DNA from 4 places in the Sporomusa aerivorans genome. Region 4 is predicted to be linked to each of the others. Evidence: riboswitches for the same ligand, from Rfam matches in the RefSeq annotation. Region 4 holds a riboswitch; each other region holds the start of a gene.
The links. Region 4 has a riboswitch for S-adenosylmethionine ahead of SATMO3_RS07745 (PLP-dependent aspartate aminotransferase family protein). Riboswitches for the same ligand answer to the same signal wherever they lie in the genome.
Positions count from the first base shown of each region.

Region 1: linked by a shared signal. The riboswitch ahead of metK (methionine adenosyltransferase) and the one ahead of SATMO3_RS07745 (PLP-dependent aspartate aminotransferase family protein) in region 4 are both predicted to bind S-adenosylmethionine.
Region 2: linked by a shared signal. The riboswitch ahead of SATMO3_RS10475 (hypothetical protein) and the one ahead of SATMO3_RS07745 (PLP-dependent aspartate aminotransferase family protein) in region 4 are both predicted to bind S-adenosylmethionine.
Region 3: linked by a shared signal. The riboswitch ahead of SATMO3_RS12160 (MetQ/NlpA family ABC transporter substrate-binding protein) and the one ahead of SATMO3_RS07745 (PLP-dependent aspartate aminotransferase family protein) in region 4 are both predicted to bind S-adenosylmethionine.

Region 1 is NZ_CP156926.1:3,542,971-3,550,288, reverse strand. Features, by position in the region: gene fmt (methionyl-tRNA formyltransferase) at 1-753, opposite strand, end outside; gene def (peptide deformylase) at 759-1,211, opposite strand; gene priA (primosomal protein N') at 1,404-3,824, opposite strand; gene SATMO3_RS16955 (heavy-metal-associated domain-containing protein) at 4,047-4,274, opposite strand; gene metK (methionine adenosyltransferase) at 4,353-5,543, opposite strand; SAM riboswitch class I at 5,612-5,715, opposite strand; gene coaBC (bifunctional phosphopantothenoylcysteine decarboxylase/phosphopantothenate--cysteine ligase CoaBC) at 5,769-6,971, opposite strand; gene rpoZ (DNA-directed RNA polymerase subunit omega) at 6,981-7,187, opposite strand; gene gmk (guanylate kinase) at 7,232-7,318, opposite strand, start outside.
Region 2 is NZ_CP156926.1:2,284,095-2,291,412, reverse strand. Features, by position in the region: gene SATMO3_RS10485 (YeiH family protein) at 1-415, opposite strand, end outside; gene SATMO3_RS10480 (hypothetical protein) at 690-860, opposite strand; gene SATMO3_RS10475 (hypothetical protein) at 880-1,479, opposite strand; SAM riboswitch class I at 1,576-1,680, opposite strand; gene SATMO3_RS10470 (mannosyltransferase family protein) at 1,733-2,776, opposite strand; gene SATMO3_RS10465 (sensor histidine kinase) at 3,084-4,373, opposite strand; gene SATMO3_RS10460 (response regulator transcription factor) at 4,363-5,046, opposite strand; gene SATMO3_RS10455 (ArnT family glycosyltransferase) at 5,086-6,735, opposite strand; rRNA gene SATMO3_RS10450 (16S ribosomal RNA) at 7,246-7,318, opposite strand, start outside.
Region 3 is NZ_CP156926.1:2,594,338-2,601,655, forward strand. Features, by position in the region: gene purD (phosphoribosylamine--glycine ligase) at 95-1,366, shown strand; gene SATMO3_RS12150 (DUF456 domain-containing protein) at 1,390-1,908, shown strand; gene SATMO3_RS12155 (TetR/AcrR family transcriptional regulator) at 1,924-2,520, shown strand; gene SATMO3_RS12160 (MetQ/NlpA family ABC transporter substrate-binding protein) at 2,658-3,479, opposite strand; SAM riboswitch class I at 3,612-3,717, opposite strand; gene SATMO3_RS12165 (YerC/YecD family TrpR-related protein) at 3,927-4,247, shown strand; gene hisZ (ATP phosphoribosyltransferase regulatory subunit) at 4,247-5,428, shown strand; gene SATMO3_RS12175 (HDIG domain-containing metalloprotein) at 5,421-5,948, shown strand; gene SATMO3_RS12180 (D-2-hydroxyacid dehydrogenase) at 5,999-6,955, opposite strand; gene hisG (ATP phosphoribosyltransferase) at 7,148-7,318, shown strand, end outside.
Region 4 is NZ_CP156926.1:1,714,133-1,721,450, forward strand. Features, by position in the region: gene SATMO3_RS07725 (TatD family nuclease-associated radical SAM protein) at 1-55, shown strand, start outside; gene SATMO3_RS07730 (AEC family transporter) at 228-1,163, opposite strand; gene SATMO3_RS07735 (SLC13 family permease) at 1,382-2,758, opposite strand; gene SATMO3_RS07740 (hypothetical protein) at 2,882-3,106, opposite strand; gene SATMO3_RS07745 (PLP-dependent aspartate aminotransferase family protein) at 3,522-4,661, opposite strand; SAM riboswitch class I at 4,737-4,834, opposite strand; gene hydE ([FeFe] hydrogenase H-cluster radical SAM maturase HydE) at 5,107-6,153, shown strand; gene SATMO3_RS07755 (DUF2292 domain-containing protein) at 6,180-6,545, shown strand; gene SATMO3_RS07760 (nitrite/sulfite reductase) at 6,698-7,318, shown strand, end outside.

The DNA of each region.
Region 1 (7,318 bases), 1.8 Mb from region 4:
TTTAGTCTGCCATATTTTTAATGATTTATTTTGATATTTACAGTAGGCTACAGGCCAGGGATTGAGTCCTCGCACCAAATTATGAATGGCAGTTGCCGGCTGACGCCAGTCGATACGTTCGGTATCGCGGCACAGCATCCTGGCATAAGTGGCTTGTGCCTCATTCTGGGGTAAGCGCGGCGCCTTTTCAGCAGCAATTTCCCTGAGCGTGTCCGATAAAACGGTTGCACCTAATTCTTTTAGCCTGTCATGCAGGGTACCGGTTGTATCTGACGCCAAAATTGGCGTCTCCGCTGTTAAAATCATATCCCCGGTATCCATGCCTATATCCATGTACATAGTGGTGATACCTGTTGAGGTTTCACCATTGATAATGGCCCAATGGATAGGCGCAGAGCCGCGATATTTGGGCAGCAGCGACGCGTGGACGTTAATGCAGCCGAAGGACGGCAACTCCAATATTTTTTTAGGCAAAATTTGTCCGAAAGCGACAACAACGATAATATCAGGCTGTAGAGCGGCTAACTGTTCATAACATGCGTCATCTTTAATGCTGGCTGGCTGTAAAACCGGAAGATTATAGGCCAGGGCTGCCTCTTTAACGGGTGAATAGGCTAGTTTCTGCCCGCGGCCTTTTGGCCGGTCCGGTTGAGTCACAACGGCTGCCACCGGATAACCTTCTTTAACAAGGATATCCAGGCAAGGCACCGCAAAATCCGGCGTCCCCATAAATACAGTACGTAAATTTCCCATAAAAACTACCCCTTGTGTATGGTTTTGGCTAATTCAATAAAAAGAATACCATTTAAGTGGTCAATTTCATGCTGAAGAGCCCGGGCCAAAAGTCCTGTACCGGTAATCCGGAACTTTTTGCCGGCGCGGTTCAATGCTTCAACAGTCACTTTAGAGTACCGCTCTACCTCACCGTACATGCCGGGAACACTAAGGCAGCCCTCTGAGCCGCTTTCGCAGCCTTCCCGGGATATAAACTCCGGGTTAATAAGTTCAATAAGGCCTTCGCCGACATCAATAACAACAATACGCACCGAAATGCCCACCTGTGGAGACGCCAAGCCTACTCCGTCGGCAGCATACATAGTTTCAGCCATATCATCAAGTAATTGTTTGATTTTACGGTCAATCTTTTCTACAGGCGCAGCTACTTCTTTGAGTACCTTATCGCCTGCCTTTTTTATCTCCATAACCGGCATTTTTTGTACCTCCTCTTACCGATATATGCTACGTATATCATCAGGCCGAACGCACGCAGTGATATATCAGGCATAAAAAATTTTACCACAACATGTCAGGATATGAAATATATACAGGACAAAAAATCAAACAGTACTCAACCACGTATTAAACTTTGAACAACTACCTGGTAAGCTTTGTTTAGTTGTCGATTAAAGAACATTGATGGGGTCGATATCGATGATAACGTCCTTACGACAGGCTATGTTTAAATTGGCAAGATGCCCGGTAACTTCTGCCATATCCTTGGTTTTAATAAGAATATTGACGCGGAAAATATCTTTTACTTTAGCGACAGATGCAGGAAAAGGTCCAATAACGGTTGTAGCGGCATTGGCAGAAACCGGGGATAATTCAGCGGCAAGCTGATTGGCATTGCGGTGAACCTGTATTTCGTCACCGGCTTGTACAGTTATTTTTATTAAATTGGAATAGGGTGGATAGTTAAGTTGGCGGCGAAAAATAATTTCGTTTTCATAAAATCCCTGATAATTATGCATGCCTCCGTTTACTATGGCATAATGATCCGGATTATAGGTTTGCATGACCACCCTGCCTGCCTTATTTCCTCTTCCGGCCCGTCCGGCTGCCTGCGTAAGCAAGGCAAAAGTTCTTTCCGCAGCTCTAAAATCCGGCAAATTAAGAGCAGTGTCAGCCGAGATAATACCAACGGCTGTTACATTGGGAATATCATGTCCCTTAGCCACCATTTGCGTACCTAACAGGATATCATATGTACCTGCGGCAAAAGCGGCCAATATTTTATCATGTGCCATTTTTTTAGTTGTCGTGTCCTGATCCATACGGATAATTTTGGCGGTTGGAAATAATGCATTGAGAGCCTCTTCCACTTTTTGCGTACCTGCGCCAAAATACCGTATATACCGGCTGCCGCATTCGGGACAGGTGTCAGGTACGGTGTGACGTTCCTGACAATAATGGCAGCGCAGACTGTGGCCGGGCGTATGGTATACCAGTGCGATATCACAGTGGCGGCATTTGAGGACATGGCCGCACTCGCGACAGAGGACGAAAGTGGAATAGCCACGGCGGTTAAGCAGGATGACTGCCTGTTCCTTGCGGAATAAGGCTTCTGCCAGCATTTCTGTGAGTGCCGGCGAGATGACACTCCGCCGGCCTTTTAAAAGTTCTTCCCTCATATCGACAACTGTAACAGGCGGCAGCGGCACGTTGTCCACACGCTTATCCATGGTTATCAGTGTATGTTCTCCGCTGAGCGCCTGGTGATAGGTTTCCACAGACGGTGTGGCGCTGCCCAGTATAACCGCAGCACCCGCTATTCTGGCTCTAAACAAAGCAACTTGCCGGGCATGATAACGGGGAGAATCTTCTTGTTTATAAGTAAACTCATGTTCTTCATCCAGAATGATGACGCCCAGATTATCAACAGGTGCAAACAAAGCCGAGCGAGCACCGATAACTATGCCGGCCTGACCGGAATGCAGCCGTCGCCACGCGTCATGCCGCTCACCGACTGACAATTTACTGTGCATAACTACGACATCCTGGCCAAAAGCTGCTTGAAAACGGGCAACAATTTGGCTTGTCAGTGCAATTTCCGGTACCAGCACAATTGCCTGGCGGTTGAGTCCGCGTGCTTCAGCCACTGCTTTAATATAGACCTGAGTTTTTCCACTGCCTGTGACCCCGTGTATCAGAAAAGATTTGTGAATGCCGGCCTTAAGTACAGGTCCGATTTGTTGCAGGGCTTGCTGCTGGGCTGTTGTTAGCGTTATTTCGTCAACCTTATGTATGATAGTATTATAACTGTTACGAAATATTTGTACTTCGCGGCTGGCGACAAGCCCTTGCGATGTCAGCTTTCGTACAGTATCTGCCGAGATATGAAGGTTTCTTAATTCAGTCGGGGAAAGTTCACCTGTTTGGATTAACGCGTGCAGAAGACGTCGCTGAGCTGACTTGCTTGGCGGCAGCGCTTGTTCAGCCTGTGCGGCTGATTCTTTGCTGACTGTAAGATTAATCAGCCTGATTGTGCTGGCCTTACCACGCTTAAGCACTGTATCGGTATGGATAATTAATTTATGCTGTAAAAGAAATTTTAGAATAGTCTCTATGCTGCCTGGCAGTTTAGCTAAATCGGCTTGCGAAACCGGCCCGTGATCCAAAATGTAGCTGAGTACGGTGCGGTATTCAGCCGGTTTGGCAGCGAGAAGAATACTGGCCTGCTCACAATCAATTGCATGCGCAGCCTGGTAAGCTTTAGTACTTTTTATACCTGACAGTCCAGGGACAAACAGACGCATGGCCTCTGCCGGAGAGCACAGATAATACCGGCTCAGCCATTCGGCTGTCTTGAGCATATTATCATTAAACCAGGGATAGTCATCAAGCACAGCCAGAATCGATTTTAGGCCGTCTGTCGGTTCGTCTTCCAGGCTGATAACAAACCCTTCTACCTTTCTGCTGCCAAACGGTACCAGTACACGCCAGCCAATGTCTATTGCCGGCAACTGCTCCGGGATTAGATAGGAAAATGGTTTATCGATACTGCGGGCAGGAATATTTACAATTACTTGAGCGATATTTGACATTTTTTCACCTAAATATTTCATTATAAAGAGAAGGGGACTTGATAAGTCCCCTTTTATCTAAGAGTTTATATTCGCTTCTAAGTGGTAAATACCTGCTACTGGTTTTTCGGATAATAAGCGGCTAGTTCCCAATCTAGACCTGTGTCCATGGGCAATCGTTTGAAATAACGTTTTATTCGCTTTCTTAGCGGTGAAAAATGGAGCTTCATTACATCTGCTCCTTTAACCCTGGATGGAGTAGCCGAGTGATTGCAAGGTTTCTTCGATATATCCGCTGGAAGTTACCGATTCGTCATGGCTAACGGCAACCTGCTTGGCAGCCAGATCCACTTTAACAGAGGAAACACCATGCAAATGTGAAAGCGTATGTTCAATACGATCGCGGCAATGGTCGCCTTTAAGGCCTCCCACCCGGTAAACGGATTGTTTGGTTTTTGTTTGTGTAGCCAATGGAATACCTCCTTTGTACTGAATAGAGTGTCCAGCAATGTTAGTATTACCATTAGCCATTAATTCATTAATAAATATCTATAGATTGGCTTCTTTGCGTAACAGGTCGGCTTTATCGGTACGCTCCCAGGGCAGGTCGATATCAGTGCGGCCAAAGTGACCATAGGCGGCGGTTTGACGGTAAATAGGGCGTCTGAGGTCAAGGGATTTAATAATGCCTGCTGGCCGGAGATCAAAATGTTTGTTAATAAGCTCAACAATCTGCGTTTCACTGATTTTAGCCGTGCCGAACGTCTCAACCATGACCGAAACAGGACGGGCGATACCGATCGCGTAGGCCAACTGTATTTCGCACTTGTCGGCGAGGCCGGCCGCCACCACATTTTTAGCAACATAGCGGGCGGCGTAAGCGGCAGAACGGTCAACTTTTGTGGGATCTTTACCCGAGAAGGCGCCACCGCCATGACGGGCCATGCCGCCATACGTATCAACGATAATTTTGCGCCCGGTTAAGCCGGCATCACCCTGTGGACCGCCAACTACAAAGCGGCCGGTTGGATTAATATAATATTTTGTTTTTGCATCAAGCAGTTCACCAGGTACAATAGGACTAATAACTTTAGCGATCAGATCTTTTTCGATTGTATCGCGGTCAACATCCGGGCTGTGCTGCGTTGATATTACAATGGTATCGATACGTAGCGGTTTGCCATCTTCATATTCTACGGTTACCTGTGTTTTTCCGTCCGGACGGAGATAAGTCAGGTCGCCGTTTTTACGCACCTCAGACAGCCTGCGAGACAGTTTATGCGCTAAAGCAATTGGCAGCGGCATATATTCAGGTGTTTCATTGGTGGCATAGCCAAACATCATTCCCTGATCACCGGCGCCGATGGCTTCAATTGTGTCCATATCTCCCTGTTTGGCTTCCAGTGCCTTATCAACACCCATGGCAATATCGGCCGATTGTTCGTCAATTGAGGTTAAGACACCGCAGGTTTCGCTGTCAAAGCCGTATTTCGCCCGGGTGTAGCCAATACTTTTGATAGTTTCCCGGACAATTTTAGGGATATCTACATAGCAGTTGGTGGTGATTTCACCTACAACATGCACAATACCTGTTGTAACCAGCGTTTCGCAGGCCACCCTTGCTTCAGGGTCCTGAGCCAGAATAGCGTCAAGAACGCTGTCGGAAATCTGGTCGGCAATTTTGTCAGGATGACCTTCCGTTACCGATTCGGATGTAAAGAGTACACGCTTTTTTTCCATAATGTCCCTCCTAATTTAGCTACTGAAAAAGAAAAGCCTCCGCAAAGGGAGGCGTGATTTTGTTTTCACTCCCATCTTGCGGTTATCCGCCGGAATTGGCACCGTTTTAGACATTGCTAAATGGTTGCCGCGGTTTCATCGGGCCAGTCCCTCCACCAACTCTTGATGAGTATAGCATATGCAATTTTCATAACAAAAAAATTTTAATACAAATAGAGAAAAAAATCAAGTAGATTTTGTCAGCATTGCACAAATTTTGTCTATAACAATAGTGGCAATCTGTTGTTTGCTTAACTGGGGCAGTTCCTCCACATGGCCGCTTTTGTCAATTAGTTTTACTATATTCGTGTCAACATTAAACCCGGCCCCCGGTAAAGTTACATCATTGGCAATAATTAGATCAAGATTCTTTTTAATTAATTTATCACGGGCATGTAGCAAAAGCTCCTGGGTTTCCGCAGCAAAACCGACTAAGATCTGCTGCTTCTTCTTCTGGCCCAGCTCAAGCAGAATATCCGGATTCTTAATCAGACTTACTGTTAATGTTTCGCCGTCTTTTTTTATTTTATGATCAGCCGCTAATTCCGGCCGGTAGTCGGCGACGGCGGCGGCTTTAATAACAGCGTCTACCGTATCGAATTCAGCTAAAACGGCATCTCGCATCTGCAATGCCGTTTCCACTCGTCTGACACTTACTCCCGGCGGAGTTGGCAAGCCGGACGGACCTGATACCAAGATTACTTCGGCGCCTCGTTCGGCTGCTGCCTGGGCGATAGCATAGCCCATCTTGCCACTGGAGCGGTTGCCAATATATCGTACCGGATCTATAGGCTCACGAGTACCCGCTGCTGTAACCAATATCCGTTTACCGGACAGTTGCTTGCTCATTTGTAACAAAGCAACTACTTTTTCAACAATAAAGGCCGGTTCAGGCAACCGGCCTGGTCCTTCCACCCCGCAGGCGAGCAGACCGGCGGCCGGTTCCAGGATGTGATAGCCTATTTCCGCTAACCTGGCCAGATTTTGTCTGGTAACGGGATTTAAGTACATGTTGGTATTCATAGCCGGAGCAAGTAGTACCGGGGCTGTTGTGGCCATAACCGTTGTACTGAGCATATCATCGGCAATGCCGTTTGCGATCTTACCAATGATATTGGCTGTTGCCGGGGCAATTAAAAACAGGTCGGCACTGCTGGCCAATGCAATATGTTGTACATTCCAGGTTTTGGGTTCTTCCCACATATCGGTTACCACCGGGTTACCGCTCATCTCGCGAAAAGTCAGCGGGGTTACAAACTGGGTGGCCGATTTTGTCATAATGACATGGACAGTATAACCTGCCTTTTTTAGGCGACTGACGACTTCTACAGCTTTGTAAGCGGCAATGCCGCCGGTAACACCCATAACAATAGTTTGACCTGCAGACATTATCGACTCCTATTTAATACCTGTTTTTGTGCGCTCATAGGTAATTTTGCCTTGTGCTACTTCTTCCAGGGCAATTGTAACCGGTTTATTGGATTTTGATTCTGCCAGAGGCTGCTGACCGTCCATAATTTCTCTTGCCCTTTTGGCAGCCAATACTACCAGGGTATATTTGCTATCCACTTTTTCCACTAATACATCTAAAGACGGATTAATCATAACGTCTCCCCTTGCCTAAGTTTTTGAAAGTGCCAAATGCCTTGTTATGAACACCTGGTACGATATAGGTTCTGAATAAGATCTGTGTTGCGTTCGGCCCGAAACTTCTCAGCTGTAATGATGATTTCAAC
Region 2 (7,318 bases), 570 kb from region 4:
CAGTATTGCTGATAATCATACCCACTAATAACGCCAGCAGCGGTGTTTCTAACTGCCAGTCTTTCAGAACTTGGTTGGAACCCAAAACTGTAACCACAACAGATAAGATAAATAATACCGAAAAGCTTGCCAGATAATCACTCGAACGGTAGCCTAATATACGGCCGGCGCCCGTAAAAACTACGGCAAAAAAACCAAACAAATAAGCAATACCCAGCCAGTTACCTGCCAGGAAACCACTGATTTTGCTAAAATCAGCCGACCAGCCGGGAACATTGATTGCCATTGCCGCAAGCAGCTTAGCCGACCCGTTGAAAAAAGCGATCGTGCTGACTAAAATAAGTCCGAGAGCAATAATAATGGCCCAATAATCCTCTTTCCTGTACCATGTATCAATCGTTGTTCTTGTCGCCATGTCATCCACTCCTTCTTTTAGTTGCGAGCCGGTCATCACATAATTACCTACCATCATTGCGAACATATAAACCGGCTGCTTTGTCTTTTTGACAGAAAAATAAAAAGGCCAAGGAACTCTCTGCCAGAGAAGTCCTTAGCCTTTGGTCTTTCCAATCAGCCAACTATTTTATTAATGTAATGATAGTATCATAACACCAAGCCGGTGTCAATAACCATTCATATGCTGCAAACGGTATGCCTGCATCAATACCGTTTGCAGCATAACCCCGAAGTCATATTCCGTCCCCGTACATGCCTTCCACCAGTCTGTTGCCGGACTTTTGCATGAAGGCAACTACGGTTCCGTCACGAATTATGATCACAACCTCATTGCTAGGTTTCGTCAGCCCCGGACTAACACTTTCGTATTGCTCACCATACCTCTTTTTACAGTAATCTATCATATCATTTCTACCTCTTTACCTATTTAACTGAGAACTGCTTTTCAATAGCCTGCTGCGCTTGCCTGTTGAATCGGCTTTCCGTCAGAATCTCTATTAACCCGTACGATTCGGACATGCGCAGTACAGGGATGTTTCTTTCCGCCAATATCTCGATTAAGGCAGTAATCATTGTAAATAACGGCTGCCCGCTGTTTTCCCGCACTGAAATTTTTGTACAATCTGCAACAATTTCCGGATATAGCGCCAACTGTTGCAAACAGTCGCACATGGCTGGCAAACAGCACTCGCCGACAACGAAACTGATTTTTGCCGGCTGGACGGAAACCATCGTAAAAGGAATACAGGCTTGCGCCAAAGCTGCAAAAACCGTGGCAGCTTGCTGATCAGAATCAGCCTGTTGCGGACAATTGATAAGAACAAAAGCCACGGCTTTATCATACGCGATATCAAGAAACTCCCGGTCTCTGATATCGTTAAATTCATTATTCTTTAGAGGATACAGAGCCCCGATCTTTGACACAGGTTTGATACGACGCATTCGCAGCTGCCTGAAAGTTCTTGGTGGATTTTCATAATGCTCTACTGCATCGGGACGAACGGTAAGAGAAACTACACACATGTTTTAAAAGCACCTCCGGACAGCGTAGTAAACTATTTTTATTGCACATAGTAAAAGCCCCTTTCCGAGGAAAGGAGCTTTTATTGCAGCACTTTCCTCTTATCTGCCAGGATAACTCCTGCTGGAATTAGCACCACTGCAGAAGACTCTGCCGGTTGCCGGGCGTCATCGGGCCAGTCCCTCGACCACTCTAGATAAGAGCTCTGTTCAATTAGAACTAATTTTACATGAAGAATAAGCTACTGTCAATACATCAACCCAGCCAGTACCAATTAAGGAACCAGGCTGTACAAAAAAGCAGTCCGGCGGCGCTCAGGCATGCTAAACTATAAAACAACGCTGAAGGAAGCCTGGCTAAAAACAAATACACAGGCAGGATTACGATCACAAAGCGGGCCATACTGTACAAAGGATAAACAGGTGATGTCGAGAACATCGGCACCAGAAACCACAGCCAGCCTGTTATAAGATAAGGCGCGGGAAGCCTGTAACGGGGCAGCGTCGATGCCGCAACCAAAGCGACGAAAGCAAGCGCCACCAGCAGGGCATCTAAGTAAACACCGGCTTCGGTAAGAGGAACACCCGCACCGATAAGCTGAAGGTTGTTCCGGAAGTTTTCCCATGGCAGCCCAAAGCGCCTTCCCCATAACTGCTGTGAATGAACAAATGCCAGCCAGTCACCAAACATGATATGATTGTAAACGCAAAAGGCGGCAACGGCTATTATGGGAAAAAGAAGTGATGCCATCGCGGTTCTTAGTTGCCTCACATTTTTATAATATCTGACATATTCCGCTAACAAAACAACAGCAAGCAATATCCCCAGACTCCGGGTCATAGCAGCCAGCGCCGCAAACCAGCCGGCGCTCCACCAGCTGCCTGAGCGAATACAATATAGACAGGCAAGTGAAAATACGATAAACACCGGTTCGGTATAGACGCTATTTAAAAAAAAGGCCGTGGGCATTACTGCATAAGCCAGAAGCGCCAGTCTGGTCTCCCGGGCGGAAAAATCCAGCAAGAATGTTTTGGCCATCAGGCAGTAACTAATCATAGTAAAAACATTGCACAGAATAAACCCTGCGGTAACATAACTTATGCCTAATCCGGCCAAACCCTTAATTAGCAGAATGATGGCAGGAAAAAAAACGATACTTTGACTATCATAGCCATATTCGGCAATAAACGTATACCAATGCGCATCCCACTTAATAAATTTCTCTATAAATAGTGGCTGGCCTGTTACCGATGGATTAATAAAACCCGTCGCCTCACGAACCGGTAAACTATTGCTCAAAAACACCCCTGCAAAAATAATTATTGTATGAATGCAAAACGGTATTGTAACTATCTTTATAATATTAACATCTCGCTTAACTGTAAGCTTAAGAATTCTGGAAACAAAAATACCCAGCAAATTCCCGTTCGGCAATAACAGATACCTCCAAAAATATACTCTCTAATAGCTTCGCCTTATCAGGCGTAAATATTCAAAAGACCCGCAAGTCAACGGCTTGCAGGCTTTTGTGCTTCTGACCAAAGTATTACTTTTTGGGCACTTTCGCTAACGGCCCGGCACATCTAAATCAGGCAAACAGTGTTATTTAGCAGGGCAGACTGACAATAAATGTACTGCCAACGCCAACTGTACTTTCAACTTTTATCGTCCCGGAATGCGCCTCCACTATCCACTTGGCAATAGCTAACCCCAGCCCGGTACCGCCTGCTTCTCTGGATCTTACTTTATCTATGCGGTAAAACCGCTCGAAAATAAGCTTTTGCTGTTCCGCAGGAATACCGACGCCATCATCCTGTACGCTGATATATACTGTCCGTTTCGGGCTAGTCGTCTGTTTGACGGAGAGTAGGACCTCGCCGCCTTGCCGGCCAAATTTCAAAGCATTATCGATCAAAATTACCAGTAACTGGTTGATTCGTTCTCTGTCTGCATGAACCAAAAGTTTATTTTTGCCGTTATAATCAAGCCTGATCCCTTTTTCATTGGCCAGCGGCTTAAAAGAGCGGGCAACTTTATCGGCAACAAGGTTTAAATCAAAATTTTCTTTTACAATTGTATCAGCACTGGCGTCAGCCCTGGCCAACGTCAGCAAGTCTGCTACAATTTTTGTCATCCTTTTGATTTCACCTTTCATGTCATCGAGAACTTGTCCGGAAAACTGCGAAATCCGATTTTCATCATCGGTCTGAATGGCATCTACAGAAGTAAGCATAACGCTGAGAGGAGTCCTTAGTTCATGGGATGCATCAGCAACAAACTCGCGCTGTCTGAAAAAAGAATTCTTAAGCGGAATTATGGCCCGGCCTGCCAGCAAATGACCGGCAAAAGTGGCAATAAACAAAAACAGCAGGGACATGCTGATCAGTACAAGTAACAGTCTTTGCAGCATCTCATAATAAGATGTGATATTCTTACCCACGAAAACAGTGCCTAACACCTGCTCACTGTCAGCAATCCGGATACCGCAGATCATATAGTAATTCTTTTTGCCATCAGGCAGGTATATCTTGGTAAATACTACTTCCCCGTCCGCTCCTTTCCAGTTCTGGATGCTGTTTAAAACAGCGTCACGCAAGTCACCGGGCGGTTCGCTTGACGAAACCGGCTGTCCTGCCAGGTCAAATGCATAGTGGAAGATTGTTTCGCCATTTTGATCATCATCCTCCACCGGCGGCTTCCCAGTCAACTGAATCTGCCGGAACACAGCCACGTGTTCCCGCGCTTCTTCTTTGGCAAATGCCTCGACATCCTGCTGCTCTTCTCGGTACAGCACCCAGACCAGGCCGGAATAACTGGCGATAATAAATGCCAGGAGATAACATATCATGACCGCCGCATACACCATGGTTAAATGGTTACGAATTTTAGTAAACATGATGAGCCTCCAGCTTGAAGCCCACTCCTCTTACGTTTTGAATTACCACATCGCCCTCAGGCAGATTGATCTTCCGCCTTAGCAGCCGCACATAAGCATCCAGATTGTTGGGCGATACATCAGCCTCCAGGCCCCAGACCCGGTCTAAAATTACTTCCCGGGGAACAACCTGTCCTTCGTTTTGGACCAGCAAATCCAGCAATTGAAATTCACGGCTGGTAAGTTGCACCTCGTTATCGGCAAACCGTACACTACGAGTGGAGCGGTTCAGCACAAGGTCGCCGACTTGTACCTCCTCCTCTTGTAGCCTGGCGCTGCTACGCCGTGATAAAGCCCGCAGCCTCGCAAGCAGTTCTGCAAATTCAAACGGTTTTACAAGATAATCATCAGCGCCCGAATCCAATCCGAGTACCCGGTCAACAACATCATCCTTCGCCGTAAGCATCAAAATAGAGCTCTGATAACCATGCTTCCGTAAATATTTGCAAGCCTCCAGCCCGGTTTGACCAGGCATCATCCAGTCTAAAACAATTACATCATAGGGTGAATACATGGCATACTCTATCGCCGTGTCTCCCTGAGTAACCCAGTCAACCTGGATTCCAGATTTGATCAGCATTGCATTTATTAAATTCCCCAGCTTGGCATCATCTTCAGCAAGCAAAATACGCATGTATCTACTCCTTCCTCCAACGCTTAGCAGTACAGTCAACTAACCGTTAAGAGCATAGTAACTAAACCCGTTTTTTCTTTGCAAAAATTTGGGATTACACCCCTCCGCCTCTTTTAGAAATTTATCTGTTTTTGCTTCAGGTACTATAATTACTATACTATCCTTTGCGGAATTCGTCACGAACTTTGCTAACGATTCGGTCGGCATCGTATATTTGCTTGACCAGCTCAACACGTCTGCCGGTGCTGTTGTTACAGTATCTGCCGGCATAATTTTTACAATTGTTCTGCCGCTGTAATATACGGCGGATGTACTGTAAAAATCGTAGAAACCCATTTTCTGTCCGTTATATTCGAGCAGGGTTTGTCCAAGCTCTTTTCCCGATTTGCTGTCCGCCATATTAGGAAAAACCAAAACTGACACCGCTAAATACACCACAATTTGGCACAAGCCGAGTAGACCAAGAACCTGTTTTGCCTGTTGTCTCTTAATCTGCCACCAGGCAGCCAGCATTATAACCAGCAGACAAAACAATGCTGCAGCCAGCCAAACAAAATCCAGAAAACGATAAGCTGCAACAAAATATCCAAGAGTTGATAAAAGTAAAGGTATACCTATCCAGTAGATAAGCGCCCTTTTCTTATTTTGTGTTATCAATTTCTCCAGATACATTCCCGTTATGATCGCCAGTGGAAAAAATATCGGGAATGTATAGGTAAGATATTTGGTAGCCATAAGCGTATAAAAGATAAAATAAACACCGACCCAGATAATACTCAATACCCACAGTGTTGACCTTCGCCATTCGCCGCATTTACAGCCGTCAACGATAGCCTTTGCCGTGATTGGCGACCAAGGCAGCATGCCCAGCAAAAAGACGACCACATAATAATAAACTACATTATCATTGGGATGCTCGGAAACAGTCGCCCGCAGATAATTATGCACACCAAAGAATGTATTGATAAAATCAGAGCCATAAGCATAATACATAGCGCCATACCACGGCAAGGCAAGCAGAGAAAAAAGCAGTATGCCGGCCGGTATTGACATTCTTCTGATTTCGGACCAATTACGCTGCAGGGTAATAAACAATACCATTACAAGCCCCGGTAAAAGTAAACCTACGGGTCCCTTGGTCAACACCGCCAAAGCCATACTGGTATACATGGCAATATACCATCGCTTTGTCCCTTCTGCGCCAATGTAGCCAAGGTAAAAAAATACCAAGGCCGCACTGTTAAAGACAAATAGAACCATATCAGTAATAACAAACTTGGCAAGCAAAAAATACTCCAGTGAGGTTCCCATTACAAGCGCCGCTAGCAACGCTACTGACTGGCTGGAAGTCTTGGCCAGAAACCAGTATACCAATACCACTCCTAAACCAGAAAAAACAGCAGGCGCCAAACGGGCTGCCAGGTCGGAAAATCCAAAATATTTAAAAGAAATTGCTGTCAACCAATAGAAAAAAACCGGCTTATCAAACCATACCTGCCCATATATTTGCGGTGAAAGCCAGTTTGAGCTGGTTACCATTTCCTTGGCAGTAAGGACATAATTTGATTCGACCGGATCTGTGATTGGCACAAGATGGCTAAATAACAAATAAGAAATAAAGGATACCAGAAACAATCCCACACATATGTTGCGTGATCGGACAGTTGCCACAGAAATTGAAGCAGCCATAATAATCCCCCTTGTATCAGTACATGCTAGATTATCTGTAATATAAACAGAGACGAATAAATATGTTTACTGTTATATTGCGCTTTAGCATTCTTTTTTCTCTTACAGACAGACATAGCATATCAGTCATTTTTGACTCTGATTCTTAGGAATTATACCAATTGATTCTGAAAATAAAATGAAAAAACAAAGCCTGCAGCAATTCACTGCAGGCTTTGGCCCAATTATCTGAGCTTTGGGTAGCAAAAACAGAGCGGACGCAAATGATATTCGCGTCCGCTCTGTCTAAAAATCGCTTTCCGTGTTCCCTCAAAACCAAACAATGTAAATGATACTACAGCCACCGCATATGGTGCGTCTAGTATCGTAATGCTTTGCCAGATGTCCGCACATCGAATTAAGATAGACTTGTTTACGACGGTCTATCAGAAATCTACAACCTGTAGACTCCCTCGATGGCATCGCCGACCTAGGATTTCGGACTATGTTTCAAATCCGTAATCTCCCTAGAAAGGAGGTGATCCAGCCGCACCTTCCGATACGGCTACCTTGTTACGACTTCACCCCAATCATCGGCCCCACC
Region 3 (7,318 bases), 880 kb from region 4:
ATGTTAGTAAAAGTGCAGGCTAAGCGCCAGCGGTGGAGCTTTGGCGCGTTACTTGCACCCCTGCCCATACATCCGGACAAGGAGCAGTGATATTTTGAAAATTTTACTTATTGGCGGCGGCGGGCGTGAACATGCTTTAGCCTGGAAACTGGCGCAGAGTCCCCGCGTAGAGAAAATATATTGCGCGCCGGGTAATCCGGGAATTGCCGCATTGGCTGAGTGTGTCAATATTGATGTTAACGATAATGAAGCTTTAGGCCAGTTTGCCTTACAGCATAATATAGGTTTAACCGTTGTGGGACCGGAACTGCCGCTCACCAATGGTCTTGGTGATCATTTTGCCGCCTTAAACCTCAGAGTTTTTGGGCCAGCCCGCAAAGCTGCCGCCCTGGAAGGCTCCAAGGCATTTGCCAAGAAAATTATGCATAAATATAATATCCCGACGGCCGCTTCGGCAGCTTTTACCGAGGCGGACAAGGCCATAGCCTACATCAGAGAGCAGGGAGCGCCTATTGTGGTTAAAGCCGACGGACTGGCGGCCGGCAAAGGTGTGGTCGTTGCCATGACGGTTGATGAGGCTGTCGGCGCCATAGATATGATGATGCGGGATAAAGCCTTTGGCAATGCAGGTAATTTAGTAGTTATTGAGGAATATCTTGAAGGTGAGGAAGCCTCGCTCTTAGCCTTTACCGATGGTTATTCCGTGGCGCCGATGGTGGCGGCTCAGGATCATAAACGGATTTTTGACAACGATCAGGGGCCTAATACCGGTGGCATGGGAACTTATGCGCCGGCGCCGGTTGTGACTGAGGCTGTACGGGAACGCGTAACGCGGGAAGTGCTGCAGCCGGTTATTGACGGCCTGCGTCAGGAAGGTATCATATATAAAGGCTGTCTGTATGCAGGGCTGATGATTACGGCGCAAGGGCCGAAAGTTATAGAATTTAACGCCCGTTTTGGCGACCCGGAGACGCAGGTTGTATTGCCGCTGCTCGAGGGTGACCTGGTGGATATTATGGAAGCATGTGTTGATGAGAAGTTGGCTGACGTGAGTATCAATTGGAAAAACGAAGCGGCTGTTTGTGTCGTTTTAGCTGCCGGCGGTTATCCGGGCAGTTATCATAAAGGCGATATTGTTACCGGTCTTGATGCTGCTGAAGCCCGCGGAGCTATGGTTTTTCACGCCGGTACCGGAGCCCGGGATGGCCAGGTTGTTACCAATGGCGGCCGGGTGCTTGGCGTTACGGCGATAGCTGCGGATATTCGCGCCGCCGTAGACAAGGTATACCGGGCCGTACCCGAAATTGAGTTTGCCGGTCTGCAGTACCGCAAAGATATCGCCCGCCGGGCCTTTAACCGGGAGTAAGATTATCAAGAAGGAGTCCTAATGTGGATGCAGGTTTAACAGCCATTAATCTTCTGGTCATTATTATTGCTGTTTTAGGTATCGGTATGACAGCCATCGGCCTGCCAGGCAACTGGCTGATCCTTGTTACGGCAGTCGGTTACGGCTATCTGGAAAACTTTGCGCATATGAGCACTGCCGTGCTGCTTTGGCTTTTCGGCGCGCTGCTTATAGGCGAACTGGCTGAATTCGTAGCCGGCTCACTGGGCGCGAAAAAAGAAAAGGCCTCCAGCAGTGCCATTGTGGCCGCTTTCGTAGGCGGTATTGCCGGCGGCATTATCGGCACAGGCATTATGCCCGGGCTTGGCTCGATTGGCGGGGCAATTGGCGGATCATTCGCTGCCGGTTACCTGACCGAGTATGTAGCTACCGGTAACCGGGAAAAAGCGGGGCGTGTAGCTAAAAGCATTGTCATTGGCCAGACTCTGGGACTGATTTTTAAACTGGCTGTCGCCATTGGCATGGTAGTTTTTATTATTTCCAAACTAACATGGCAAGGGTAGAACAGGAGGATATATATGAAACGCCAGCAAATACTTGATGCCGCATATACTGTTTTTTCCCGCAAAGGCTATCATCGCGCCACGGTTGATGAAATTATTGCTTTGGCTGATACCGGCAAGGGCACGGTATATAATTACTTTGTCAATAAAGAGCAGCTCTTTTACACGCTGATCAAAGAACGCAGCGCGCGTTTTGAAGCTGAGCTTATTAATATAGCCGGACTCGTTGAACCGCCGCTCGGTAAAATCAAGAAAGCCATTAAAGTATTTTTGGAATTTTATGTGGAAAATGCAGATTTGTGGCGGGTTTTAATGCACGAAATGCGTGGTTTGGGGCATGAGGAGCCGTCAAATTTTACTGAAGCGCAGCGTGAAAAGTACCGGGCCCGGTTTCAGCATACGACTAGCATACTGGAACAGATCCTGCAGGAGGGCATCGATCAGGGGGTTCTCCGTATTTGTGACGTGCATAAAGCGGCTCACGGTTTGTTTAGTGTGATTGTTATGATGGTTTTTCAAGGGTTTATCGGTGAGAAGGGTGAATCTATAGAGACATCGGCGAACGGTATTGCCGATATCTTTCTCTATGGTGTTGTTGCCCGGCAGGATTAATGAAGAAAATACGGCTTACGCCGAGCCTTCACCAAACGTAAGCCGATCTTGCCCTCAACCGGGAGGAAAGATATACTTTTTAACCGGATGGAAGGAAAACGGCTTGAACCTTATTAAGGTTCAAGCCGTTTTTAATATTAGAATGCAGGTACTACTGCGCCCAGGTATTTTTCTGTAATGAACTTCTTCACTTCCGGTGAAGTAAGAGCCTTCGTCAGCTTTTGAATTTCCGGGCGATTTTCGTCACCTTTTCTAACTGTCAGGATATTAACGTACGGGGAGTCATTCTGTTCGATAAACAGAGCGTCTTTGGTGGGTACGAGCTTGGCTTCCAGGGCATAATTGGTGTTGATCACAGCCAGGGCAACATCATCGAGCGCGCGTGGTAATTGGGGAGCTTCAAGTTCACTGATTTTCACATTTTTGGGATTATCGGCGATATCTTTTACGGTAGCGTTAATGCCAACGCCTTCTTTAAGTTTAATAATGCCTGCCTTGGCTAAGAGCGCCAAAGCGCGGCCGCCATTTGTCGGGTCATTGGGGATGGCGATTTGAGCGCCGTTTTGCACATCGTTAAGATTCTTGATTTTTTTGGAGTAAATACCCATAGGCTCAATATGTACGGCGGCAGTGTAGGTCAGGTCAAGTTTGCGCTCGGCGCTGAACTTTGTCAGGTAAGGAATGTGCTGAAAGAAGTTGGCGTCAAGTTCTTTTTCGGCAACGGCAATATTAGGACGGACATAGTCGCTCATTTCAACAATAACAAGATTGACGCCTTCTTTTTCCAGAATGGGTTTAACAGCATTGAGGATTTCGGCATGAGGAACGGCGGTTGCTCCTACTTTTACCGTCTTTTTTTCCTGACCGGCGGGAGCCGGAGTTTCTTTACTGCCGCAACCGGCAATCACTGTGGCCAGAGCCAGTAATGCAGTCAGTAATAATACGGTGATTTTTTTCATAATAATATTCCTCCTGGTAAATAAATAGGTAAATGAATTGTGTGCAGCAGATGGAGAAGTTGTCAGAATATCCTCCTTTCAGGGAAAAAATAAAAGCCTCTTCGGCAGAGCGAAGAGGCTAATTTGCCCGGTTCTTCATCTGCCAGGATAGTAATCCTGTTGGAATTGGCACCGTTCGCATATGCGATGGTTGCCGCGGCGTCATCGGGCCATTCCCTCAGCCAACTCTTGATGAACAGTATTTAATTTACAAAAATTATATTATCATGGTGTTATGTACGCTGTCAATAGAATTTTTATAAGTAAATCCCGGTAGTAAAAACAAAAAAATGGGTATAGTATGTAAATGTTTTAATTAAATAAAGTTAAAAAGAGATAAAGAAGGAAAATCTGGTAAAGCAGCGAATAAATATACAGTAAGCAAGAAATACAGGGAGGCGTAGTACCATGCCGGTAAATCCCAAGTTAAAAGACAAACTTTCCGATCAGCTGTTTCAGGCTATTTTGGAGTTGCAAAATGAAGAAGAATGCTATCAGTTTTTTGAGGATGTCTGCACCATTGGCGAACTAAAAGCAATGGCTCAGCGGCTGGAAGTGGCGCGCCTGCTAAAGGCAGGCGTCATTTATGATGATATTGTGGCGGCAACCGGCGCCAGTACGGCAACCATCAGCAGAGTAAAGCGCTGCCTCTATTATGGAGCAGACGGCTATAAGACAGTACTGGCCCGGCTGGACGCAGACGAGGAAGACAAGAAGGGAGTAGAATAATGAAAAAGAACTATGTGCCGCAAATTCCTTATGGCACACGAGATTTATTGCCCCGGGAAGCCAAACAGAAGCGTCTCGTGGAAGGGGCGCTTGCTGAACTCTTTTCCCAATGGGGTTATGAAGAGGTAGTTACACCGACTTTTGAATATATGGAAACTCTGACATTAGGGACAGGGAGTAGTATTCAAGAGAATGTCTTTAAATTTTTTGATAAGAATAACCGCATTCTTGCCCTTAGACCGGACTTAACAACTCCCATTGCCCGGGTGGCGGTTACCAGGCTCAAGGAAACGCCGCTGCCGCTTAGATTGTTTTATCTTACCAATGTATTTAGGCATGAGCAGGCGCAGGCCGGCAGACAGTGTGAATTTTACCAGGCCGGAGTTGAATTTTTAGGAGCGCCTGGACCAGTTGCGGATGCTGAAGTGGTGGCGCTGGCTGTGGAGGCCATGCTGGAAGCAGGACTGACTAATTTTCAGATTAGCTTAGGGCAGGTTGATTTTGTCAACGGGATTATGGCTGAAAGCGGATTAAGCCCGGAGTATCAGCAGCAGATCAAATATTCCATGGTTTCCCGGGATTTGGTTGGCCTTGGCGAACTTCTGTCGCAAAGCGGCCTTAGTCCGGCTGCGCAGGAGCTGCTAAAACAAATTCCCCTCTTACATGGCCGGGAAGATATGCTCAATAAGGCGTACCAACTGGTGAGCAATGACCTTAGCCGGACGGCACTTGACAATCTGGCCGACATCCGGCGGCTGCTGGCCTGCTACGGCGTTGACAGCTACGTTAATTTTGATCTTGGCATTATTCGCGATTTTGATTATTACACCGGCATGGTATTTGAGGGCTATACGCCCGGTTTGGGCTTCCCGCTGTGCGGCGGCGGACGCTATGATAATATGCTTGCTTCCCTGGGGGATCCCAACCCGGCAACCGGGTTCGCGCTGGGCATTGAGCGGGTGCTGTTGGCGCTGGAGCGGCAGGGGATCGGCGTCAGTGTGCGCGGCCGGGATCTATATATTGCCTGGGCCGAAGGAAAACTTTCTGAGGCAATTGAAGCTGCCGGCAAGTACCGGAAGGCAGGACGGCGGGCGGAATTGGCAATAGCCGCGGCAGCGAAACAGGCCGCTGAGACAACTGCCCGTGAGCAAGGTTATGAAGAGCTGATTTATATTGAGTAAACGGGTTAAACAGGTGATTTCCGCGCTTACGGCCCGGATAACCGAAGCAGACAGACAATTTATCGGACAGCATTTGCTTCCCGGCGAAGCAGCACTTTTCTGGCAAATGAACCTGCCGGACCAAAGACATGCTCTCAACGTGGCCTATACTGCCCTGGAGCTTGCAGCGCAAGAACGGGGGATCAATCAGGATTTATTACTTAAGTGTGCATTGCTGCATGATGTGGGCAAGGTAAAAGGCGATGTCAGTACGGCTGACAAAATAATCACAGTAATATTGGACAAATTTGCCCCGGATTGGGTGCGAAAATGGGGACGCAGCGGCCGAGGCGGCAAGATAGCCAATCTCCGGCACGCCGTTCACACTTATTACCACCATGCCGCCCGCGGAGCGGCAATGCTCTCAGCAGCCGGCGTTGCCGCAGAAATAACCGGCATTGTGGCCAGACATCATGAAGCCCCGGCAGACGGGGAGCCGCCGGAACTGAGGCTCTTAAGAACTGCCGATAGCTTAAATTAAAGAGGCTGTTCTTAGCAGCCTCACCTTTTTATATATAGTTCACAACATTCTTAATAGCCCTTTACTTTGTCAACGATATTCAGCATATTCCGTCCCTGGATAAACCGGGTAAGATTATCGGCGAACAGTTTAATGGCCCTGTCCAGATAAGCCGGTGATAACGCGGCTACATGGGGGGTAATGATGACATTGGGCATCGACCAGAGGGGACTGTCTTCAGGCAACGGCTCGTGAGCGAATACATCCAGACCGGCGCCCTGAATCAGGTTTGTTGACAGCGCTGTAATCAGGTCAATTTCGTTGACAATTGCGCCCCGGGCAATATTGAAAAAATAAGCTGAACGTTTCATGGCGGTAAAATGAGCCAGGCTGATCTTGTTTTCCGTTTCTTCCGTTAGCGGCAGGGCAATAACAATATAGTCGGCATGTGACAGCATTTCGAGCAGGCTGTCGTCATCGGACGGATACAATGTGTCAACAAACAATTCAGTGGTAGCTTCTTGCTTGCTGGCAAGAACCGTCATCCCTAAGGCTTTGGCTTTTTTAGCAATTTCCCGGCCAATGGAGCCCAGGCCGACAATGGCAATGGTATGGCCATGCAATTCTCCGGTCGGCATACGTTTCCACTGGCCGCAGGCCTGCTGGCGGAGGCTGATGGTAAGACCCCGGCTGAAGGCCAGCATCATGGCTAATACGTGTTCTGAGACCGGAATCCCGTGAATGCCTTTGGAATTGGTTAAAATAGTGTCTGCCGCCTGGATTTCAGGAAATAACAGTTTTTCAACCCCGGCGCTTAAGGCATGAATCCATTCCAGGTGAGGTGCAGCCTGATATAAATGCCGGGTTTCAGACCAGCCCCAGGTTACTAAAACATGGCAGCTGGGCATGTGTTCGAGGGCCGATTTTTCGTCGGTTACAATTATATTAACGTTAGGATCAACCGCCGTAATGACCTCTTTCTGGCGGTCAGCAAGCTGGTTGAGCACAACAAGATTGAGTGCAGCCATTGTAAACCTCCTCCTTAAAGTTATTATCCTGCCAATTACTTCTACATATACAGTGGGTTTTCCTACTTGCTGTCCAAAGTTTGCATTAACAGGCAATAAAAAATGGTAATAGTGTATTGACGGTTTTTTTGCAAAGTGTTAATATACTAATATATTAACACTTTAATTAACTAAAGAATATGGAGGCATGACATGACCTCAAATGATATGGATTATCTCACAATAGCACTGCCCAAGGGAAAGTTGTTCGATCTTTCCGCAAATATGCTGGCTAAACTTGGTTATACTGCCGAAGGGCTTAGTGAAAACTCACGGAAACTGGTTATTACCAACGAAGCGGCGAAGATCCGGTTTATTATAACC
Region 4 (7,318 bases):
GGCGATTGCAGAAGAGATCGGGGTTAATTTCCGGGTGCGGCAGTTTCAGACATGATTCGAGTTTTTTGGTAATACAAAACCACTAAAACTATGTGTTTTAGTGGTTTTTCACGTCAAAGGAGAGAAGATAAAATAAATACTTTGTTATAGAATGGATAATCCCTCAATTTATGTTATAGAAGGCATAATCCTGTCAAGTCAGTTAGCTGAACTCCCGTTATTTACTGCTATAAAATGACCATGTAAAGCGGAATCACTGCCATGGATAACAAAATTGTCGCCGAGGTTAATACAGCGGCATATCTGGCATCAGCCCCATAGGCGGCAGCCATAATCGAGAGGTTAGTCATGATCGGCATCGCAGCCTGAATTACAAAAACTTTTTTCATTAGCACCGGCAAAGGAAATATCAGCGCCAGCAAAAAAACGATAGCTGGACCGATGGCAAAGCGGCTGATAAACATAGCCAGCATATCTTTGCTTAGTTTCAGTTCCTTAATGTCAGCATCGTGAATAGCTACCCCAATAAAAAGCATTGCCAAAGGGGTTGTCATATTGCCTAAATACTTGCAGGTGTCTAATAGAAAAGGCGGCAATTTGGTATTTGTTAAAACCAGAAATAAGCCAGCAAGACAAGCGAGCATAGGGGGCGAAAAAAAACTTTTCAATGTATCCAGGCTTAAAAATTTATGTCTGGGACCACTCCCGTCTGTACTTATATAATAAGTTCCCAGCGTCCAGAAAGTGCAGGTGTTGGCAATATAAAACAACAGCGCATAAGGCAGGCTTTCAGGACCAAATAACGCCAGATTGACCGGCAAACCCACAAAAATCGTATTAACGCCGAAAGATCCGGCAATAAATACCCCTTGCTTGTTTTTAGGTATCCTTATCAATTTGGCAAGCAAAATTCCAATTACACAGCTCCCTAATATCGTTACCAGAGGCACGCCAAGGCCATAGCTCAAGCCCAGGAGATTTTCCCTGTTGAAGCTGCTTGTCAGGTTCCAAATCATCAATCCCGGTAAAGAAATCCGCGTCACCAAACGGGCTATTAGGCGAGAGTTTTCAGGGTTAAACCAGCCTTTTTCCGCTAACAAATATCCCACCGTAATCATAATGACAATACTTAGGTTTTCTTGTATTGCTTCAAAAAAAATCATAATATCTACACCTACAATTTAAGGAATAAAATCCATTAATTTATTAGTTTTTTTAAAAAAAAGAAGTATGAACAGATAGTATTTATATCTGTTCATATCCTCTGGATAGACCTAACCACGCAAGGAACAACAAACAAACCTAAATATACCTGTTACGCTTTAATAGGAAAATTGCCCATTGATATCAGGGGTGCGCTATATATGCTAAGAGAGAGAAACTAAAGACCCAGGATGCCGAAGAATATATAGCATAGAACGGCGCCAACTACTGACATCGAAAAACCCCAAATTATCAACTGCCGGAATAATTTCCCTTTGTCTTCATGTTCACCCGCGCAAGCAATACAAATTGCGCCGAATAGAGAAAGCGGCGAAGTATCAACCATATGCGAACCAACATTAATGGAGGAAATCATAGATATCGCATTACCGCCGCCTAATTGTTCAATCAAGCCAGGAACCAGAGGGAGAAACATCGGCATTACCACTCCGGAAGAACTTGAGTAAGCAGATATAATGCCGGATGCAAAAGCCAATACACCATTGATACTAACCGGATTGGATACTGCTGCAATCATTCCTACGAGAGCATTTAGGCCGCCCGCTTTATCCATTACATCAATTAAAATTCCCATACCGCCTACCATGATAATTACAGACCAGGGCATTGATTTAACAGCGGATTTACTATCGCCAGCATTACAGACTAAAAGAATACAAGAAAGCAGGAATGCCACAGCGCCTACATTAGTTACCTTGCCGGTACCGATAAGATTCATCATAGTTGGCGAGAACCAGCTTTTCGTTGCAGACAGACTGGGTAAAATAACTAATAGCACCAATACACAAATAGAAGCAAGCGTCAACCATTGTTTTTTATCAAAGGGATCTGGTTTCGGCGCAATGTCATCTATGCTTAAGTTGGAATTGCGCTGTTGCCGTATCCATGCCCAGCCGCCAAGCGCGAGAAACCCGCCGACATTACCAACAACCTGGGTAATTTCGGAATTCAGGTGGATTTTCCAGGCTAACATATTTATGTCGCCCAGATGCTGACCAAGAGCTTCCAGTTGTGGCGCCATCTTGGTAAGGATAGAAGTTGAGATGATTCCGGTTGGCGCAATTGGAGAAAAAGCAGCGCCATTAGCAGCGCCGACAACAAGCAGTGTCATTAAAAACGCGCTCATGCCAATACGGCCGGCTATAGACATAACTACCGGGGCCATTAGACTTACAGTGGCAATATTACCAGGACCGATCGTCGTAATAATAGTAATTAGCAAGAAAATAATTAAAGGAATTAACGCAGTATTCCCTTTTGCTAAACGGATAGCATTAGCCGTAAGCTTATCCATTGTGCCGTTGGTTGTCGCAATGCCAAACAGGAATGTTACACCTGTTAAAATCATAAACAAGTCCAGCGGCCATGCTTGCATAATCTTGACAGCAGAAAGGTTAGCATAAGCAGCTCCTATAACAATAGCAAAGCCAATAGCCACGATACCCACATTGAGTTCTTCATCATACATTGATAAACCAACTACAATAATGACACCAAGCAGTGAAGCGATGGCGGCAGCAGACATTTCAAGCATAACTTCCTTCCTCCCGGTTTTAAAATTATACTTCAGCATTATCTGAGAAGCTTTTTTAAGTTTTTATTGGCAGCTATAACTTCTCCAGTGAAATTTAAGGTCAAGCTAAATGTCGATGACCATTCAACCCAAAAGCGATTTTCTTATTTCTTTCACAAATTTAGCATTAAATTTTCCGCAATTTAAAGAGTCGTTAATGCCAAGCGGGGCAGGCTGACTCAGTAATTCTTCCGCTCTTTTCGTCGCTGCAGCAAATTTAGCCTGATGCAAATTAAAATTTCTGCTTAGTTTGTTCTGGTTTGACAAAGTAAGCTCCATTGGCTTTCTGCTGGCCACATGCTTTTTCATAGTTCTTCCCCCCTTCGCATATCATTAAAATTATCTATCGACCTTTGATCATATTATAATTAAAAGATATATAAATTAAAAATATGCATTTTAAATATTTTTATAGATAATTTTTATATAATACAATATTTGCTATTAATTATGTCGATTCGTTTTACCTTGGCTAGCCCGATCATGCCGTTGCCCGGCAGAACAATAGTGGCCGTATTGAAACGTTACGTTTCAATACGGCCACTATATTACTAGTAAGATCTTTTATCCGACGATCAACCTGCTCTAAGACTCCTGCTTTTACAAGTGGGAGTTATACCTCTAACGGGCACAGGCGAACGGCTAAGTCACTGGATAGGCGAGTAACCTTCAGATGGGGCTTTAACCTCATCTGAAGGTTACTCTGTTTTATTATTGCCTATTACTATTCCAACGCCTGCGCCAGATCGGCAATGAGGTCCTCTACATCCTCAATGCCGACCGAGAATCGCAGCAGACAGTCGGTAATGCCAAGACGGTTGCGGATGTCGGCCGGGATATCGGCATGGGTTTGTACGGCCGGAAAAGTTATTAATGACTCAACGCCGCCCAGGCTTTCGGCGAATTGCAGAACCTTTACCTTGCGCAATATCTGCTCTGGCAGACGGGGATGATCTACAGTAAAAGACAGCATGCCGCCGTAGCCTGAGGCCTGGCTTTCCTGAATTTCTTTGCCGGGATGACCGGGAAGACCGGGGTAATACACTGCGGTGACGCTGGGATGCGTTGTAAGCCACTTGGCAATGGCCAGGGCGTTCTGTTCGTGCTGGCGCAGGCGAATGGCCAAAGTTTTCATGCCGCGCAGCAGCAGCCAGCTGTCCTGCGGCCCTAAAATTGCGCCGGCAGCGTTTTGGACAAAGCCAATCTGTTCACAGAGGGCGGCGTCTTTGGCCACGGCAATACCGCAGATAACGTCGTTGTGGCCTGCCAGGTATTTTGAACCGCTGTGAAATACGATGTCGGCGCCCAGAAGTAAGGGCTTTTGGAAATAAGGCGATAAAAAGGTGTTATCGACAATGACGTGGACAGGATTCTGGTGCTTACGGGCCAAAGCAACAATAGCTCTGATATCGGCGATTTTCATCAGCGGATTTGTCGGCGTTTCCACCAGGATAGCCTTGGTTGCCGGCTGGAGCGCCTGCCGTACCTGATCAATATTGCTGGTATCGACGAAGCTGGCGCTTAAACCAAGCTGTGCAAATAACTTATCCATAACGCGATAAGTTCCGCCATAACAGTCTTCGGTAATAATCAGATGATCACCAGGGCGATAAAGCATGAGAATGGCTGTGATGGCAGCCATGCCTGAGGAAAAGGCAAACCCGGCATGACCTTCTTCCAGTGCGGCTACCGCTTCTTCTACGGCTTTGCGGGTTGGATTTTGGGTGCGGGAATAATCATAGCCGGTGCTGCGGCCTAGCTCAGGATGGCGGAAGGAGGCTGTCTGGTAAATGGGAGTACTAAGGGCGCCGGTGGTTTTGTCTGTGACTAATCCGGCCTGGACAACTTTGGTTGCAAATCTCATAAATTATCACTCCTGCTTTTATATAAATAATAGAAAACGACTCTTCCGCAAGAAGAGTCGTTTATAAACACGAATAACTCATCTTCCGGATTGCTCCGCTGGAATTAGCACCTTGCATTTCTGCCGGTTGCCGGGTGTCATAGGGCCAGTCCCTCGACCACTCTCGATAAGTTTGATATGCAATTAAGAGATATTGAAATATATTTTGCCATAGACGATAAATTTTGTCAATAGGTATTGTAAAGATTACTTTATAAAGTAGAATTAACCGCTCGCCTGTGCCCGTAGGGGTATAACTCCCGCTTATAGAAGGGGGAGTCTTAGAGCGGGTTAGTCGTCGGATAAAATGTTGGGTACTTTGTATTGACGCCGATGGAAAAAGCATTTATCATGATTTCAAAAGGGCAACCTGTTTTTGAAATTTGGGGGAGAGGCAGTGATCCATATGACTGAACCTAAAAATATTGGGGAATTAATTCAAAAGGCGGAAACAACGCATACGCTTTCCAAAGAAGAAATCGTAGCGTTGCTTATAGATACCCAGTATGAGGAAGAGTTCTTTGCCGCCGCCGACCGGGTGCGGAAAGCCTATGTAGGCGACGAGGTGCATTTGCGGGGGTTAATTGAATTTTCAAATATATGTAAACAGAATTGCCTGTACTGTGGATTAAGACGCGATAATAAAAATGTTAAGCGCTATCGTTTGAAGCCGGATGAAATTGTTGATTTCGCCGCAAAAGCTAAGTCCTACGGATATCGGACGGTAGTATTGCAGTCAGGTGAAGATGACTGTTTCGATACAGAGACTATGGTCTGTCTCATCAGGAAGATCAAGGAGCTTGATTTGGCGATAACGCTGAGTGTCGGCGAAAAGTCGCGGGCAGTATATGAAAAATACCGTGATGCCGGAGCGGACAGATACCTTTTAAGAATTGAAACAACCGATAAAGAGCTATATGAGAAGCTGGATCCGGGAATGAGCTGGGATAACCGGGCGCGATGTCTCAGGGATTTGAAAGAGCTGGGGTTTGAACTCGGCACAGGCAGTATGGTGGGGCTTCCCGGGCAAACCGTGGAGTCCTTGGCTGATGATATATTGTTTTTTAAAGAAATTGATGCCGATATGCTTGGGATTGGGCCGTTTATTCCCAATCCGGATACGCCGCTGGCCGGTGAAAGCGGCGGAACATTTGAAATGAGCACCAAGGTTGTGGCTATGCTCCGGCTGCTGATGCCGGATATCAACATTCCGGCCACAACGGCAATGGAGTCGCTGAATCCCCGTGGGCGGGTACTGGCTCTACAGCGGGGGGCTAATGTGGTTATGCCCAATGTTACTGAAGGTGAATACCGTCAAATGTATCTTCTTTATCCCGGCAAGATTTGCATCAATGATACGCCGGCGCATTGCCGGTCGTGCATTACCGGTAAAATTCAGGGAATTGGCCGCAAGGTGTCGGAAACACATGGTTTCCGGGTTAAACGCGCATAGTTAGAGCCAAATGGGGGAGTAAAAGTATGGCTAAGCAGGATGAGGTAGTTTCAGGCAAGTATTTTTCCGATGCGGCGCTTGAATTGATTGAACAGGCGGTGCGGGATATAAGTTTTGGCTCGCTTACACTGGTAATTCAGGACTCAAAGGTAATTCAACTTGAAAAGCTGGAGAAAATCCGGATTTGCGACCAGCAGGCCAAAGGGTCTGCCAAAGCCGCCGCGAAAGAGCCGGGCGGGACGGGGATACGAACTCGTATTATACAGTCTGTCAGCGGTATGGAGTATGGCAAGGTTGCCATTCAAATACAGGCCGGACAAATTATGCAGGTCGAGAGGACCGAAAAATACCGCGTAGGCAAACTAACGGGCCTTCATGGCGATGGCATATAGTCAACGAATTTTACAATTTCACTTTACAAGCGGCAGAATTTTTGGTAGTGTAATTATGTGCTAATCAGAAAACTGAAGGCCAAAGTTCAATAGGTGAACTTTGGCCTTTTCGTTATTTGAATATAACTAAATTTAAAACGGGAGGAATCATTGTGAAACCAACCTGGGCGGGCGATCTTACTAAATTGAACAAGGTTGAATTGATTAAGCTGGAAAAAGACGGGCTGGATATTGTTGAAGACATTGAGCGTTTTGCAAAACTGGGGTTTGCCTCTGTTGAAGAACGGGACTTTGATTTGCTGAAATGGCTGGGGCTGTACATATCGCGGCCGAAAGAAGAGGGCTATTTTTTACTGAGAGTTAAGGTTCCCGGCGGGGTGCTTACGTCAGCGCAGGCCCGGGTGCTAGGGGGCATCTCCCGGGATTACGGCCGTAATTTACTGGACATTTCCACACGGCACGCTATTCAGTTCCACTGGATACGGGTTGAGTATTTGCCGGACATTTTCGCCAGACTGGAGAAAGTGGGTTTGAGCTGTATTGAGTCGGCAGGCGACTGTCCGCGCACGATTGTGGGCAATCCGGTGGCAGGCTATGATCCGGAAGAAGTGCTTGACGCCGCGACCGTACTGAAAGAAGTATCTGATTTCTTCCATAACAACAGGGACTTCTCCAACCTTCCCCGCAAATATAAAATATCGATTTCCGGCAGTATCCATAATCCGGTTCACGCCGAAATCAACGATTTGTCGTTTACGCCGGCGGAGAAAGAA